2 regions of the Psychrobacter sp. NC44 genome follow, and region 2 is predicted to be linked to the other one. Evidence: predicted binding sites of a transcription regulator. Region 2 holds the regulator's gene; the other holds the start of a gene.
The links. Region 2 encodes PhoB, which activates phosphate uptake and scavenging genes when phosphate is short. Its sites were predicted from a motif close to TGTCATNAANCTGTCATAA; they were not measured.
Positions count from the first base shown of each region.

Region 1: the regulator PhoB is predicted to act here: its motif matches at 6,316-6,334, upstream of pstS (phosphate ABC transporter substrate-binding protein PstS).

Region 1 is NZ_CAJHBN010000007.1:107,110-114,848, forward strand. Features, by position in the region: gene JMX95_RS07240 (hypothetical protein) at 78-926, shown strand; gene JMX95_RS07245 (fructose bisphosphate aldolase) at 1,119-2,021, shown strand; gene JMX95_RS07250 (hypothetical protein) at 2,214-3,542, shown strand; gene thiC (phosphomethylpyrimidine synthase ThiC) at 3,828-5,723, opposite strand; TPP riboswitch at 5,972-6,114, opposite strand; gene pstS (phosphate ABC transporter substrate-binding protein PstS) at 6,407-7,570, shown strand.
Region 2 is NZ_CAJHBN010000015.1:36,885-44,623, forward strand. Features, by position in the region: gene phoR (phosphate regulon sensor histidine kinase PhoR) at 1-576, opposite strand, end outside; gene phoB (phosphate regulon transcriptional regulator PhoB) at 657-1,361, opposite strand; gene dtd (D-aminoacyl-tRNA deacylase) at 1,518-1,973, opposite strand; gene asd (archaetidylserine decarboxylase) at 2,086-2,922, shown strand; gene JMX95_RS11030 (DUF1287 domain-containing protein) at 3,210-3,815, opposite strand; gene JMX95_RS11035 (HD domain-containing protein) at 3,931-4,560, opposite strand; gene JMX95_RS11040 (isochorismatase family protein) at 4,741-5,316, opposite strand; gene JMX95_RS11045 (rhomboid family intramembrane serine protease) at 5,519-7,237, opposite strand; gene JMX95_RS11050 (hypothetical protein) at 7,255-7,739, opposite strand, start outside.

The DNA.
Region 1 (7,739 bases), on a different contig from region 2:
TCGCGCTTTATCTTCAGTATATGAATGATGAGCGAATAATGTCCCCATAAAGCGGCAGTTTAACAAGGTAATAGCTCATGATATATTTGACGATAGCGGTGCTTTGTAGTGTCGCCGTTTCAGTATTGCTAAAAGTGTTACGACAGAAAAATATAGACATACGGCAGACTATCGTCGCAGGCTATCCGGTGGCTTTTCTGCTGACGTGGTTTTTATTGAAGCCAGACGTCAGTGGACTCGGTACGCTTGGCAGTGCATGGGGCATTATTATCGCGCTTGGTATCCTGCTTCCCGCCGTGTTTATTGTCCTTGGAAGGGCGATTGAATCTGTGGGAATGGTAGCAACCGATGCGGCTCAGCGGCTATCGTTGATTATTCCTATCGTCGCGGCTTTTTTATTGTTTGGTGAAATACTGACCAGCACGCGAATATTTGGACTGTTATTGGGCTTTCTAGCACTCGGAGCGTTGATTTATCGTCCACAGCAGGGTCAGATTAGCAGACAATCGAAGCATACACCGCTATGGTTGTTTGGCGTCTGGGCAGGCTATGGCATTATTGATATCTTGTTCAAGCAAGTTGCCAAGCAGGGCGCTGCTTTTCCTCTTACATTATTTGTCAGTTTTGGCTTAGCAGGATTATTGCTGTTTATTTATTTGCTGATTACGCGGGTGCGCTGGCAGGGGAATGCGCTCGCAGCAGGATTGTTATTAGGTGCGCTCAATATGGGCAATATTTATGCTTATGTACGTGCGCATCAATTATTATCCGAGTCGCCTAGCATCGTCTTTACCGGTATGAATGTCGGTGTCATTGCAGTGGCAACCTTGATAGGGGTTGGTGTGTTTAAGGAGTCGCTTAACCGTATTAATGTATTGGGTTTATTATTAGCCATTTGCTGTGTGGCAGTGCTGTTTTTAGCATAAACGTTTAGCCTAGTGAGTTTGCTTATAGGATAGGTGATAATTATTTTATCAACGCGTTAACTTATCAGATATAGGCACAAAGAGCGTCCTATGATAAGGTTGTCTACAAACAGTAAGGCTGATATTAGCCAATAAAAAGCGATTTACTTTGTGACACTTGACCTTAACAAATAACAATAGGACGCACTCTCAATGGAATATCAAAACCAATATAACAAACAACTACAACGTATCAAAAATGGTTCAGGGTTCATTGCGGCACTTGATCAAAGTGGTGGCAGTACACCAAAAGCGTTAGAGAATTATGGTGTCACAGGCGATGATTATGACAACGATGAAGCCATGTTCGACCAAGTGCATGAAATGCGCGCGCGTATCATGACTTGTGAGGCTTTTGATAATGAGCGTGTGCTTGGGGCGATTTTGTTCGAAGATACTATGGAACGTGAGGTCAATGGCAAACCGACGGCCAATTATCTATGGGAAGATAAAAATATCGTACCGTTTTTAAAAGTGGATAAGGGTTTGGCTGAGCAAATGAATGGCGTCCAAGTGATGCGTCCGATGCCAAATTTAGATTTGCTACTCGATAAAGCCAAAAACTATCCAGTATTTGGCACCAAAATGCGCTCAGTAATTTATGAGCCGAATGTCGATGGCATTGAGCTGGTCGTGCAACAGCAATTCGATGTGGCAAAACAGATACTCTCAAAAGGTCTGATGCCAATCGTAGAGCCTGAAGTCGATATCAACAGTAGCAAAAAGCATGAATGTGAAGTCATACTAAAGACCAGCATTTTGCACAACCTAGATCGTTTGACTGATGATCAGCAAGTGATGCTAAAACTGACTCTGCCAGAAGAAGCGGGTTTTTACCAAGAGCTAATCGATCATCCAAAAGTGCTAAAAGTTGTGGCGTTATCGGGCGGCTACAGCCGTGGCGATGCTTGTGCTAAGCTCAAGCAAAACCCGGGTATGATAGCCAGCTTCTCACGTGCCTTTACTGAAGGATTGAGTAAGCAGCAAAGCGATGAAGCATTTGCGGCAATGATTGATAGCTCAATCGAAGAAATCTATGAGGCGTCGAAGGTTTAAAAACTGAATTTTAAAAAGCACAGTTCAAGAGCTATAATATAATTTAGTATTAATTAAAATCCCAACAGATAAAATATCTGTTGGGATTTTTTTATTTATTTGTATTGATTTAGTATCAATTTAAATCTATTATTAGCGAAATTAAGTTCACTTCTATATTGATCTACCGTTAACCTAAATGGATATGTATTGATGAATAAACGCTATCTAAGTTTGGCTTTGGCTTCTATGTTGGCACTTTATGGCTGCGGTGGTGGTAGTGATGGCGGTAATAAAAATAGTGGCGGTACGCCAGAGACGCCAGTCATACCAACTACTAAACCAGATAAGATTGAACCACAGGTACCAGATGTCACCTTTTCTAACGAAATGGCGGCTGAAGAAGGTGAGGAAGTCGATCAGTACATTCGCGCACCTGCTAGATTCGATAACGAAACTGGGAAAATGTATAAGGTTTTGCCAATTTCTGGAACGCATCTTGGAAACCTATATAACGCTGACAGTATTGAAACTACTAGGATTTTTTATCCTGAAAGCGATAGCTATGTGACGGTCAACAAAGGCAATCTTGCTACCATGGCCTCTTTTGAAGATTTGCTACAAGATAAAAACCCAAGTCTACCTGACATTTTCAACATGCTATCTGGAAATCTTGTAGACACCAGTAGTAATAGCTACAAGCTCTATAAAGGTAAACGTGAAGCTGAGTTTCTTCGCTATACGTGTTCTCGAGCGTTAACGCTTGGTGAGCAAGAGCTATCAATGCAGTCTCAGGATTTATCAAATTTTATCAATCATTTGAACAACAATACTTTTTGTAAAGAGGATACGGCAGTACTGGCAGCCAACTTACCTGAGGATAAAAGTAAGGCTTTGAAAGCTCTGGGTGTAACTATTGAACCCTATCTCACTCAAGAAATAGCGTGGGGGAAGACAATGGCATGGATTGGCGTGGCTTATAGTGATGACGTCCTTGGCACTACGAACTCAGTACAGCAAATTATTGATGAGCTATCTCGCAAAGGTATTCACCATATTGGTTTACTCAGTGCGATGGGAGGCACTAACGACAAAGTTATGCTGAATTCTCTGACAGAAGTAGATGTTGTTTTGGGTAATTTGGATGCTTCAGCAAATGAGACAGATTTTTCAGAACTGAAGTCCAACTTAAATCAAAAACTGGATAGTTATAAGTTTGAAACAATGAATAGAGGCGGACAGAAAGTATGTATGAGTTACAACAGCAACAAAATATTGACGTCAAGCTCTTATGAGGCAGAGACAAATATCAAAGGTGAAGTAACACAGTGCGAAGGTTCTGTATACCTCTATATAGATAAACCTGATATTCGCTATAATGAGGAAGTTTATTCTTACGCAGAGTTTTATGAGTACATAAAAGGACTCAATAGTGCCCTAGATAATTTTGGCAGTGACAAAGAGTTTTACATTGTTTCCAAGCTAGAATCTGGAGGTATTGATGAAATTCGAAAAATTGAGAAAAAATATCCACTGAATTGAGTATTTAGTTTTTAAAGATGTTAAGAGTTATTTTAAAAAAAGCTCGAACCTGATTATCAGGTTTGAGCTTTTTTGATGCGCTGCTATATATAGTCAAGGAATTTTAGAATCGCTACAAGGCGACAGACCGCAGATAGTACACTGAGTACATCTAGGGCGGGTAACACCGTAGCGGTTTAAAAGTGCTCTGACTATAGGTTGCCTGCATCTCTCTATATAACTGATGTCCTTCGCTGTTATGTTGATCACTTCAATTAAATAATTAATATCCGTTAGGTCCTCTATTTATGAAATAACTTTTTTATTAGCGGCATCTTTATCTAGTCCTGCCGCATAATCTCGCACGTTCTGAGTGATTTTCATTGAGCAAAACTTAGGGCCACACATCGAGCAAAAGTGTGCCGTCTTATGCGCGTCTTTTGGTAAGGTTTCATCATGGAACTCACGGGCGGTATCTGGGTCGAGCGCCAGATTGAACTGGTCGTCCCAGCGGAATTCAAATCGGGCTTTAGATAACGCATTATCACGTGCCTGCGCACCGGGATGACCTTTAGCCAAATCAGCCGCGTGGGCTGCGATTTTATAGGTGATGATACCGTCTTTAACATCTTTTTTATTAGGCAGACCTAAATGCTCTTTTGGCGTCACATAGCACAGCATTGCGGTGCCAAACCAGCCGATCATTGCCGCACCAATCGCACTGGTAATATGGTCATAACCAGGTGCAATATCAGTGGTTAGTGGCCCTAAGGTATAAAAAGGTGCGTCGGCACAAACTTCTAATTGCAAGTCCATATTCTCTTTAATACGGTTCATTGCCACGTGTCCCGGACCTTCTATCATCACCTGTACATCATGCTTCCACGCCACTTGGGTCAACTCACCAAGGGTACGCAGCTCACCAAATTGTGCTTCGTCATTGGCGTCTTGCAAGCAGCCCGGACGCAAGCCATCGCCTAAGCTAAATGCGACATCATACTGCTTCATAATCTCGCAGATATCTTCAAAATGAGTGTATAAAAAACTCTCTTTATTATGAAACATGCACCACTGCGCCATGATAGATCCGCCACGCGAGACGATGCCCGTTAGGCGTCCTGCAGTCAGTGGCACGTACTCTAATAGCACACCTGCGTGAATGGTGAAGTAATCAACACCTTGCTCTGCTTGCTCAATGAGCGTATCGCGGAATATCTCCCACGTTAAATCTTCTGCCACGCCATCGACTTTTTCTAGCGCTTGATAAATGGGTACTGTACCAATAGGCACTGGAGAGTTACGGATTAACCATTCTCGGGTTTCATGAATGTGATTACCCGTGGATAAATCCATAATATTATCCGCGCCCCAACGCGTGGCCCACGTCATTTTTGAGACCTCTTCATCAATAGAAGAACCTAGCGCTGAGTTACCAATATTGGCATTAATTTTCACCAAAAAATTACGCCCGATAATCATCGGTTCAGATTCAGGGTGATTGATGTTATTTGGGATAATGGCGCGACCTGCAGCCACTTCACTCCGCACAAACTCAGGGGTAATAACAGTGGGCGTATTGGCGCCAAAGTTCTCACCATCGTGCTGACGCATATCGGTCAGCTCATGCTGCTTTTGCGTTTCGCGAATGGCGATATATTCCATTTCTGGGGTGATGATGCCGCGGCGTGCATAGTACATCTGCGTGACGTTGCCAGCTTTGCCATCGACATCTTTGGCGCGGCGAGGTTTGTCGATATGAGCAAATCGTAGATTGGCAGTGCTGATATCGCGGGCGCGTGCCATTCCGTAAGAGCTAGACAGTCCGCTTAATTGCTCGGTATCACCGCGCTCAGCAATCCAACCTTCACGCAGCTTTGGTAAGCCTTTCGTCAAATCAATCTCAACGTTGGGATCGGTATAAACGCCAGAGGTGTCATACACATAAAAGGGTGGGTTCTGTTCCCATTCGTTCTCAGAAACGCCTTGCACAGGGGTAGGATCAAGGGTGATTTCACGCATGGGTACTTGAATATCGGATCTAGAGCCTTCGATATAAACTTTACGAGAAGCAGGTAAAATACGATGTAAGTCGCGCGCGTCTTCTTCAAAGCGCGCATCATTGGTACTGCGGTGAGCAGGGGTCTTTAACGCGTCTGTCTTAGAAGGTTTTTGAGAAGGAGAAGTGGCTAATAAAGTTGTCATATGCTGTCCTAGCGTGTTGGTTTTTGAACAAAAGCAACACCGCCAGTAGCTGCGGGGGTAGCATCTGTGATCCAGACAAATTCAGCTCATGAGCATCAGCCTACGACCAAAAAACATAGCCGCGGATGATGCTCATCAAACGTTGGACGCAGCTTTATATCAGTCTTCACTACTTAATAGTACATCACGCATATTAAGGGAGTAATAAGGATAAAAAAGGCATTTCTGCACGTCCTTTGCCATAAATAACAAAGTGCTTAAGACTTCCCTGCGTCGGTACTAACCGCATCAGGTTCGGCGGGTGATCTCTCAGCGAATGTATAAAGGCGACTACTTTAATAAAGAAAGCTTAAAAGTAAGTCGATAATACACCGCACCCCGAGTCTGTCAGTGTTGTAAATCACCTCAATACTAACAAAGTTCTGCAATGAGGGCTAATGATATTTAGATGAAAATATCAGGCTTTGAGTTTGAGGTTCGATGTTTTTATGAGAACGACTCTAGGGTACCAGTGATTGAAATCACTTGATATTACTGAGCTGTAGATAGCTTATCTAAATATTATGTAAAGCGAATGAAAGATTCTGGAGGTTGTCATTAAACTGTCATAAAGATTTGGCAAGATAGCACGCATGTCACAAACAATGCTTTTTTGTATCGTTGTTAAACTTTAGGAGTCCTACATGCGTTATTCGTTATTAGCAGTGGCCGTTAGTTGTACATTAGTGCTTACGGCATGTAATAAATCGACTGAAACGACAGAGCCAGCTGCGGATAGCAGTAGCGCTGTCACCACCACTGAAGCAACCACTCAGACAACATCTGCTTCTGCAGCAGGTTTTAAATCTGCTGAAAATATCGCAATGAACATCACGGGTGCAGGTGCATCATTCCCGCAGCCTATCTATGCTAAATGGTCTTACGACTATAACGCTGCTACCGGTGGTCAAGTCAATTACCAGTCGATTGGCTCTTCTGGTGGTATCAAACAAATCGAATCAAAAACAGTCGATTTTGGGGCATCTGACGCGCCGATGACGCCTGAAGAGCTAGACGCAGCAGGCTTGATTCAGTTTCCGACGGTTATCGGTGGCGTCGTGCCAATCGTCAACATCGATGGTATTGAGCCGGGCGCGTTGAAATTAGACGGTGCAATGTTGGCAGACATCTATTTGGGTAAGATTAGCAACTGGAATGACCCTGCTATCAAAGCCATGAACCCAGATTTGACTTTGCCTGATGCCGCTATTACGACGGTATTCCGCTCAGATGGTTCTGGCACAACGTTTAACTTTACGGATTATCTAGCCAAAGTCTCGCCAGACTGGAAAGACACAGTTGGTGTTGATAAAACAGTCAAATGGCCAACGTCTGCGACTGGTGCTGGCGGTAAAGGTAACGAAGGCGTATCAAGCTATGTAAATCGTATGAAAAACTCTATCGGTTATGTGGAATATGCTTACGCTAAGCAAAACAACATGTCACATACTGCATTGAAAAACGCTGCTGGCAACGTCGTTCAGCCATCTGCTGAGACATTTGCTGCGGCAGGTGATATCGACTGGTCAAAACAAGCAGGCTTTTATAAAGTCATCACCAACTCTGAGACTGAGCAAGCATGGCCGATCGCTGCTGCGACCTTTATCTTGGTACATAAGCAACCAGAGAATCCTCAGCAAGTGGCTGGCGTGTTGAACTTCTTTGATTGGGCTTATACCCAAGGCGACGATGATGCCATGGCACTCGATTACGTACCATTCTCTGATACGGCCGTTGCCTTATTCAAGGAAAAATGGAATGAGGTAAAAGGCAGTGATGGACAGCCTGTTTATAAGCCTGCTCAGTAACCTATCCATGCTAATCATGAGTCAATAATTTTCTAATTATCCTCTCGAATAACTATTCTCCGGTAGTGATTTGAGAGGTTTTATCACAGCAAATTTGATGACAAGTTTGTTGTGATAAAACCGAATGAATGCTTCTACTATTTTGACTTGATTCTATTTAATGCTGAGA
Region 2 (7,739 bases):
CACAATTCTATTCATACGCGCAGTCTGTTGGCTCATCAGCTCAAACCCGCGCTTCCAATGCGGCGGCATATCTGGCTGATCCGAAAAATTTTCTAGATAGCCCATCATGACGGTCAATGGTGTGCGTAACTCATGCGAGACATTCGCCACAAAGTCGCGGCGCATCTCCTCCAAATGATGCAAGCGCGTCACATCATAAATAATGAGCAGCTTCTCATCACCAAAAGGCGTGAGCTCACATTTCAGATAACGCTTGGGCGCGCGCCACGAGACAATGTGCACACCATCCTGAGCACCATCGTTAGGGTTGGTCGTCGCCTGATAATACTGACGAAATTCAGGCGCACTAATAAAGTCAAAAATGCACTTACCTTTATCTGACAACTGTAACAACATTAAATCTTCGGCGGCCTGATTCCACCATTCAAGCCCATCATCGTCATTGAGCAAAACCACCGCATCACGCAATGCACGTAGTGCGCTTCTAATTTTTTTGAGTTGATCCGTTGTATTCTGCTGAGTTGCTAGCAGTGACTTATTTTGTTGGTCGCCTTGAGCCGATATTAGGGTGTTCATCCATCATCCTTATCACTATTCGCCGTTTTTCACTGTGCTGCGATTAACATACTGCTTTTATAGCGAATAAAAACCGTCAGTTAAATTGGTTCAATAAAGCTAGAAAATCGATAGCCTGTCCCACGCACTGTCTGTATCAACGTATCACATTGATGCGGTCGTAATAATGTCCGCAAACGTTTGATATGCACATCAATGGTTCTATCTTCGATATATACATTACCGCCCCATACTTGGTCTAGCAGCTGCGTCCGCGTATAGGCACGCTCTGGATGACTCATAAAAAATGCCAATAATCGATATTCCGTAGGCCCGACATCAACCACTTTACCAGCCGCTGTCACTCGCTGACTTTTGGGATCAAGGCTCAAATTGCCGATTTCGATAGGTTTATCACTATTGAGCGCGTTACTACGCCGCAATACTGCTTTGATTCTGGATATCAACTCACGTGTCGAAAAAGGCTTGGTCATATAATCATCAGCACCAGCATCAAGGCCATGCACCTTGCTGTCCTCTTCACTTTTAGCTGTCAACATAATGACTGGTATCTCAGCGAGTAGCTCATCGTTTTTGAGCAATCGGCAAAAATCAATGCCACTTTTATCACCGGGCAGCATCCAATCTAGCAAAATCAGCGCAGGGCGGTGATCGACCACTTGTTGGTGCGCCTCAGATACATCCGCTGCCTGCAGACTATCAAATCCCGCCATCTCTAGCGTCATGACGATCATTTCACGAATCGCAGGTTCATCTTCAACAATCAAAATTTGCTCATTATACATACGGCATTCTCAGTGTTAGAGGACAACATTTAGCTGACAAAAAAGGCGATAAATGCTCGCCTGCTGCTCCCTATTAAACGGGGTAATTATGACAGTTTAATGACATTCGACTTTTAAGCGGTTCATAAGTCTCGTGACGGCTAATGCTTGGTTTACTCAATTTACTTCTAACAAGAAATTCAATGGCCCATCATTGACGCTCGACACTTGCATATTGGCACCAAATTGACCAGTTGCCACGTTTGGATATTGCGTGTTGGCATAAGCGACCAATTGCGCAAACAACGCTTGCGCCGCATCAGGTGCCATCGCACCACCAAAGTCAGGGCGACGACCCTTGTCTGTTTTTGCCATTAGCGTAAACTGTGATACCAATAACAGTCCGCCACCAACTTGCTGGACATTTTTATCCAGTTTGCCGTACTTGGCAGGATCATCATCATTGTCAAAAATACGATAGGTGAGGATTTTATCCACCATTCGCTGTGCGCTTGTTATGTCGTCATCAGGCCCTAAACCAATATAAGCCAATATGCCTTGCTCAATCGTACCAACACACTGCGCATCGACGGTGACACTAGCATGGCGTACGCGCTGTATAAGTGCTTTCATTTATAGATTCCTTACCAATTATGCCCATACAATAATACGCCGTCCATGATAAAATACGGCCATTCTCTTGCTTATTAATTATTACATTACACCCTATTTTGGTAGCCTCATTATGAATGTATTCACTACTTTACAACAGCTTGTCCCGCAGCAGCAACTGAGTAAAGTTGCTGGGCGCCTAGCCGCTAGCCGCCATCCTTATGTCAAACGCACGTTTATCCGTAGCTTTGCCAAAGCCTACAACGTCAGCTTGGACGAGTATGAGCGCCAAAGTCTCAACGCCTATGAGAGCTTTAATGACTTTTTTACTCGTGAGCTAAAAGAAGACGCGCGCCCTATCGACATGACGCCTCATGGTATCGTCAGTCCTGCCGATGGTATTATCTCGCAGTTGGGTCAAATTGACGACCATAAATTGCTCCAAGCAAAAGGTCACTATTATGACGTTGGTCAACTGCTTGCTGACAGTGAAGATGGCCGCTATTTTGCGGATGGGAGTTTTGCGACGGTTTATCTTGCCCCTAGTAACTATCACCGTGTACATATGCCCTTCGCTGGCACTCTGACCAAAACCCGTTATGTACCGGGTACGCTGTTTTCGGTCAACAATACTACGGCGGCGAACGTGCCAGACTTATTTGCGCGTAATGAACGCTTGGTTTGTCTGTTTGATACAGCATATGGCAAAGCAGCGGTGGTGATGGTTGGGGCGATGATTGTCGCTGGTATCGAAACAGTGGCGACTGGCAAAATTGCCCGCACTGATGATATTCAAGAAGCTGAGCACAATATGAGCTTTGAAAAAGGCGATGAGCTGGGTCGTTTTTATTTAGGCTCAACCGCAATTGTCATTCTACCAAAAGGAGCAAAAGCAGATTGGCAAGACAGTATGAAAGCCGATAGTGTGGTAAAAATGGGACAGCTACTGGGTGTCGCTAACACTCCATAGGCAAGTGATTTAACGACTCAAAAAAGCTCAGTTCAGCATCCTAATCTATGTTGAACTGAGCTTTTTATTATGGGTAATTATCTTATCGCAACATATTAGGGCGTGTCATCAATTAGCACATGAATACATTTAGTGGTCTTAAAATAGCTAAATTTTGCTAAATATCGTCAGAAATTTTGTCAATATGTTCATATTAACGGCAATTTCTTCCTTGTTTATCTACAATTTTTCTCATTTTAAGCCTCACAATCTAATTGATGACACACCCTAGTTAATAATGAAAGTAGTTAATAACGAAAGTGTTTGAGAATAGGATAAGCAAATAAGATGTTTTCTTCTTGCGTACCGCGTCCGATATTGTGAATAATCAGCGGTATACCATCCGCAGCGACTTTATCGGAGACGATACCTGTATGCGGCAAATTACCATTCGGTAATCGCCACGTCACCACATCCCCTGCTTGAAAACTGTCTTTATCAGTCGTCGATAATGTCTTTGCGTGACGCGCAAAAAACACTTCAAGATTGGGCACTCGGCGATGATCGATATTCTTATCGGTTGATTTCAGCCCCCAAGTCTTTGGATAAGCCGACCAATTTGACTTCATATCATGGTTGACTAATTGCTGTAGATCTATATTTTGCAAGCGATAAGCACGGACGATAACATCGGTACAGACGCCAGTTTCTATCGGTACATCACCACGCGGAAAATCCAACTTGCGGTAAGCAGGATCATAGCTGGTGGTAATACCTATCTGTTTTTTTGCATCGTGCGCCAGTTTATCACCATTACTAATAGGTGCGGCGGCCTGCGTTAGTTGCGCCAAAGTTAATAGGCTAACAAAGACGAGCGATTTAGCAAAAACCTTATAAGTGCCAGTGACTCTCATTTAACAATCTCTCTATATAATGTACTTAATCGCTCATTTAGCTAATTCTAAATGCTTTAATAGTTGAAAAAGATGAATATTTGCAAACATGTAAACGGCAAAATGATGGCTTTACTTAAGCATCAACCAACCATCCTTGCTGGGTCGCATAGTCGATATTTTTTGATAGCCAATCATGAATGGGAGGAAAGCTGTCTTTGATAAAAGCAAGTGCCGCAGTCACTTGCGAACGCGTGACGTTAGCATCAATCCACGTTTTTCCATTGGTATTTAAATTAAGTAAAAAAGGCAATAAGCGGTCAACCACTCTGAGCAGCTGGGTTTCTTTACTACTACCCGTCTCCTGCTCTTCCCAAATCTCATTTAAATCCATGATGCCATTGCCACGCTCAGCTTGCAATCGAGCAATACCAGCGCGTTCTTCAATGTGCGCCTCGCTACGACTGTTTGCGAATAAAAATGTATCGCCAGCGTCAATCTCACCCAAGTCATGTACCAATGCCATCTTGAGTAGTTTTTCATGATTGACATCTAGCTCAAACTGTTCAGCGATAGACCAGCACGCCATCGCTAAATGCCATGAATGTTCGGCAGAGTTTTCTTTGCGTGTGGTATGCGTCACATAACTACGACGATTGATACGTTTAAGCGCATCAAGCTCTAATAAGAAATGAGTGACATGATCTATATCAATGTTTGAGGCAAGCGTTGGGTTGGTTAATAAAAGGGGTTTGGTTGATGGCATAAATTTTCTCTTAATTTTTCTACGAAGATATAGCGCTTCATTTTACCTTTACGCATAAGCAATTATTATACATTTTATGAGCGCTATAAAAGAGCATGCCAACCTATAGCTAATTAACACCACTATAAAAAATAGCGCTTATGTGAGTAAGCGCTATCGGTTCTATTTTGAACAAAAGAACTATTTAATCAAGTTGCTAATAGTTTTAAATGCAGGATCTTGACTACTGCGGCATAGCTCAAAAAGAATGGTTTCAACCGTGGTAATCACGCCACCAGCACGGCGAATACGGCGAATTGCTTGCTTTTTATCATATGGAAAACGCGAACCGACCGCATCACCAATAATAACCGGCTGCATACCATTATCTAGCAAATCAAGCGCTGTTTGTAGTACGCAGACATGTGTCTCTACGCCAAATAGCAAAACAATACTTCGATTTTGCTGCGCTAAATAATGCCACGAATCATCATTATCACAAGCGCTAAAAGTGACCTTTTCAAAGCTTTTGGCGTTATCGCCTTCTAACACCTCGCGTATTTCAGGTAGCGTATCGCCAAGCCCTTTTTTATACTGTTCATTGAGCATGATAGGGATATTCAGTGCTTGTAGACCTTTAATAAGCGTCACTGTTTTTTTGACGATATTTTCATGGTCATAAATATGCGGTGTTAAGCGTTCTTGAACATCGATTATCATCGCTTGGGTATTTTCGCGAGCGATTCGATAGGTACGATCGGTAATCATAGTAGACATGGCACACTCCTTGTACGGCTGACTTTATTGTTAAAGGCTATGTTAGTTTTATCATTGATATTGTCTTTATTAGCCTTACTCTTATTTAGTCATAGTTTGCTGAGGGCGTCAATGGAGATAGTCTCTAATAATGATTAATAACAATTCATCACGTTTGATTCATACTGCTTGATATAGTTTCTTAATGAAGAGTAGCCAATAACTATATATTATGGCGTCTAGCATTCCTTAATAACGACTGTTTTTGAGTCATGACTATGACCACACCGAAAACAATACCAAAACACAAGGTTAAAAGATAATACACCATATAACTGAGCGTGTTTATAAATGCAAAGAACATGCTGGTTAAAGTAATGATTAATATCGCAGCGATAGTACCGCCGAATAGCTCTCGATATTTTTTATTAAAAATCTTAAAGGCCACCAACGGTATCGCGATACCAAACAAGCCAAATGTAGCACCCCAAACACCTGCCATGTCCATATCAAAATATAGCACCCCTAAAACATTAGCGAAAATACCACATATAAAAAAGGCCATCGTAAAACGTATAGGACCCAATACTTTTTCCAAAATATAACCTGTCGCAAAAAGCATCCCCAGACTCATTACTAAATGCATAATTCCTACATGCACAAAAAGCGATGTCACTACTCGCCAATATTGACCAGCTTGCAGCGCGTCCATCGTCAACCCACCTACACCATTTACCTGTCTAGATAAAGGGTCAATGATATCCATACCCATGAATACGGTCAGTATAAATGCACCTATACAGGTCAGTATTAACACCAACGTCGCAGGTCGCTCTTTATTATTTTTAAACCAAACTACTAGGCTTTTTGATAGATCACTTACTGGTGCTCGTTTTTTTACAGGCTTCTGTTTTTGTATATGTTTTCGCTTTTGTATATGTTTTTGCGTACTTTTCTTTTCTTGACTATCAAACTCTGCTGCGAGAACGAGCAACAAGCACAGCACCATACCAATAAAAAACGAACCAAATCCCCAAACAAAATCACGATCTAAGCTATCAGCAAGTAATCCTGTTTCTGGCTTCAATATCAAGGGTGGCAAATTAGATTGCCTATTAGCCGTAGAAATCGTGTGTAAGTAAGCATTTCTGCTATTTGATGATTTAAGTTTCTTAAAGTAGCTGATAGTAGAGAGGTCGTTGGCTTCGTACTTATGGCGCGAGTCGTTAATAAATGCTGAATATTGACTGTCTTTAATACTTTGGTCTGCACGATTATCATATTTCGTGTGGTAGCTAGAACCTAGCCAAATATTCTCAGCGGCTATAAATGGCGTCGCAATGTAATAATCAATATGCAATGTTGAGTCAAAATTTCGTCCACTGATTACTTGTGTTTCTATATAAGAAACGCTCTCTAATTTGAGTGGCTCAAAATCATTTACTCTGAAATACTTTTGCTTTGGATAATGACGAATATCATTCAAGCTATTTACTTCAATGACCTCGTAAGCCGCTTTAGACAAATAGTTTTGGCTGAGAACGAGCGGTATCACTAATGCTAGAACCATCGTTATAAAAAAGTAGCCTGAACTACTGCGCTTAACCCATTTTAAGGTTAAAAGCTCATACCTCGGCCACATCCAAATACTAACGACTAAAACAGATAACAGAAAAGGAATACCAAAATCCCAATAGCCCTCCTTTAAAGGTAGAATATCTAGATAAATATCTAGCAACCAACGTAAAGCACCGAAAAGTAGAATGGTCAGGATACTAAGACCTAAATATGGCAAGAATACTTGCTTTAGTTTTAGTTTGATCGATTCTTTAGCGCTTAGGCTTTGTCTTCGCCTCTGTTTATCCCTTTTGCTTACTCTATTCCTGTTTCTGCTTCTATTTTTATCCTTATACCTATACTGGCTTTGCTTATTATTATCCATACCCTATCACCACAAATCTAGCGTAACTTAAACTGTTGAAATGCTTTTTTATCAATCGTTGCTTTTAAGACTAATAGTAAGCAAATAAACATGCCAATGATAAAAAATCTAAAGAATTTTGCTAACTCTTTATCTGCTTTTTCGTTAAGTGTGCTCAACTGAGATACAAGTATTATTGGGTCATTAATATGTTGCTGACCTGACAATCTAATCGCTTCTAAATAACCATACTTAGTATCTGAGTTTTGCAATTTTTCAAAATAATCAGCAGTAGATATCTCTTCATTTGCATATTGTTGTCTAGAAATCCTTTTAAAATTTTCTATTTGTTGAACTTTCTCTTTTTCTTCAAGATCATTATCAATAACCTTAGTAAAAGCCTGTCCCCACCAGATATCTTTATCTCCATAAAAAGGAGTGGCAAAATATAAGTATATTTTTAACTCTTGTCTAGATTTCCCCATCTCCCTAGTATTGAAGTAAGAAACAACCCCTTGTTTCT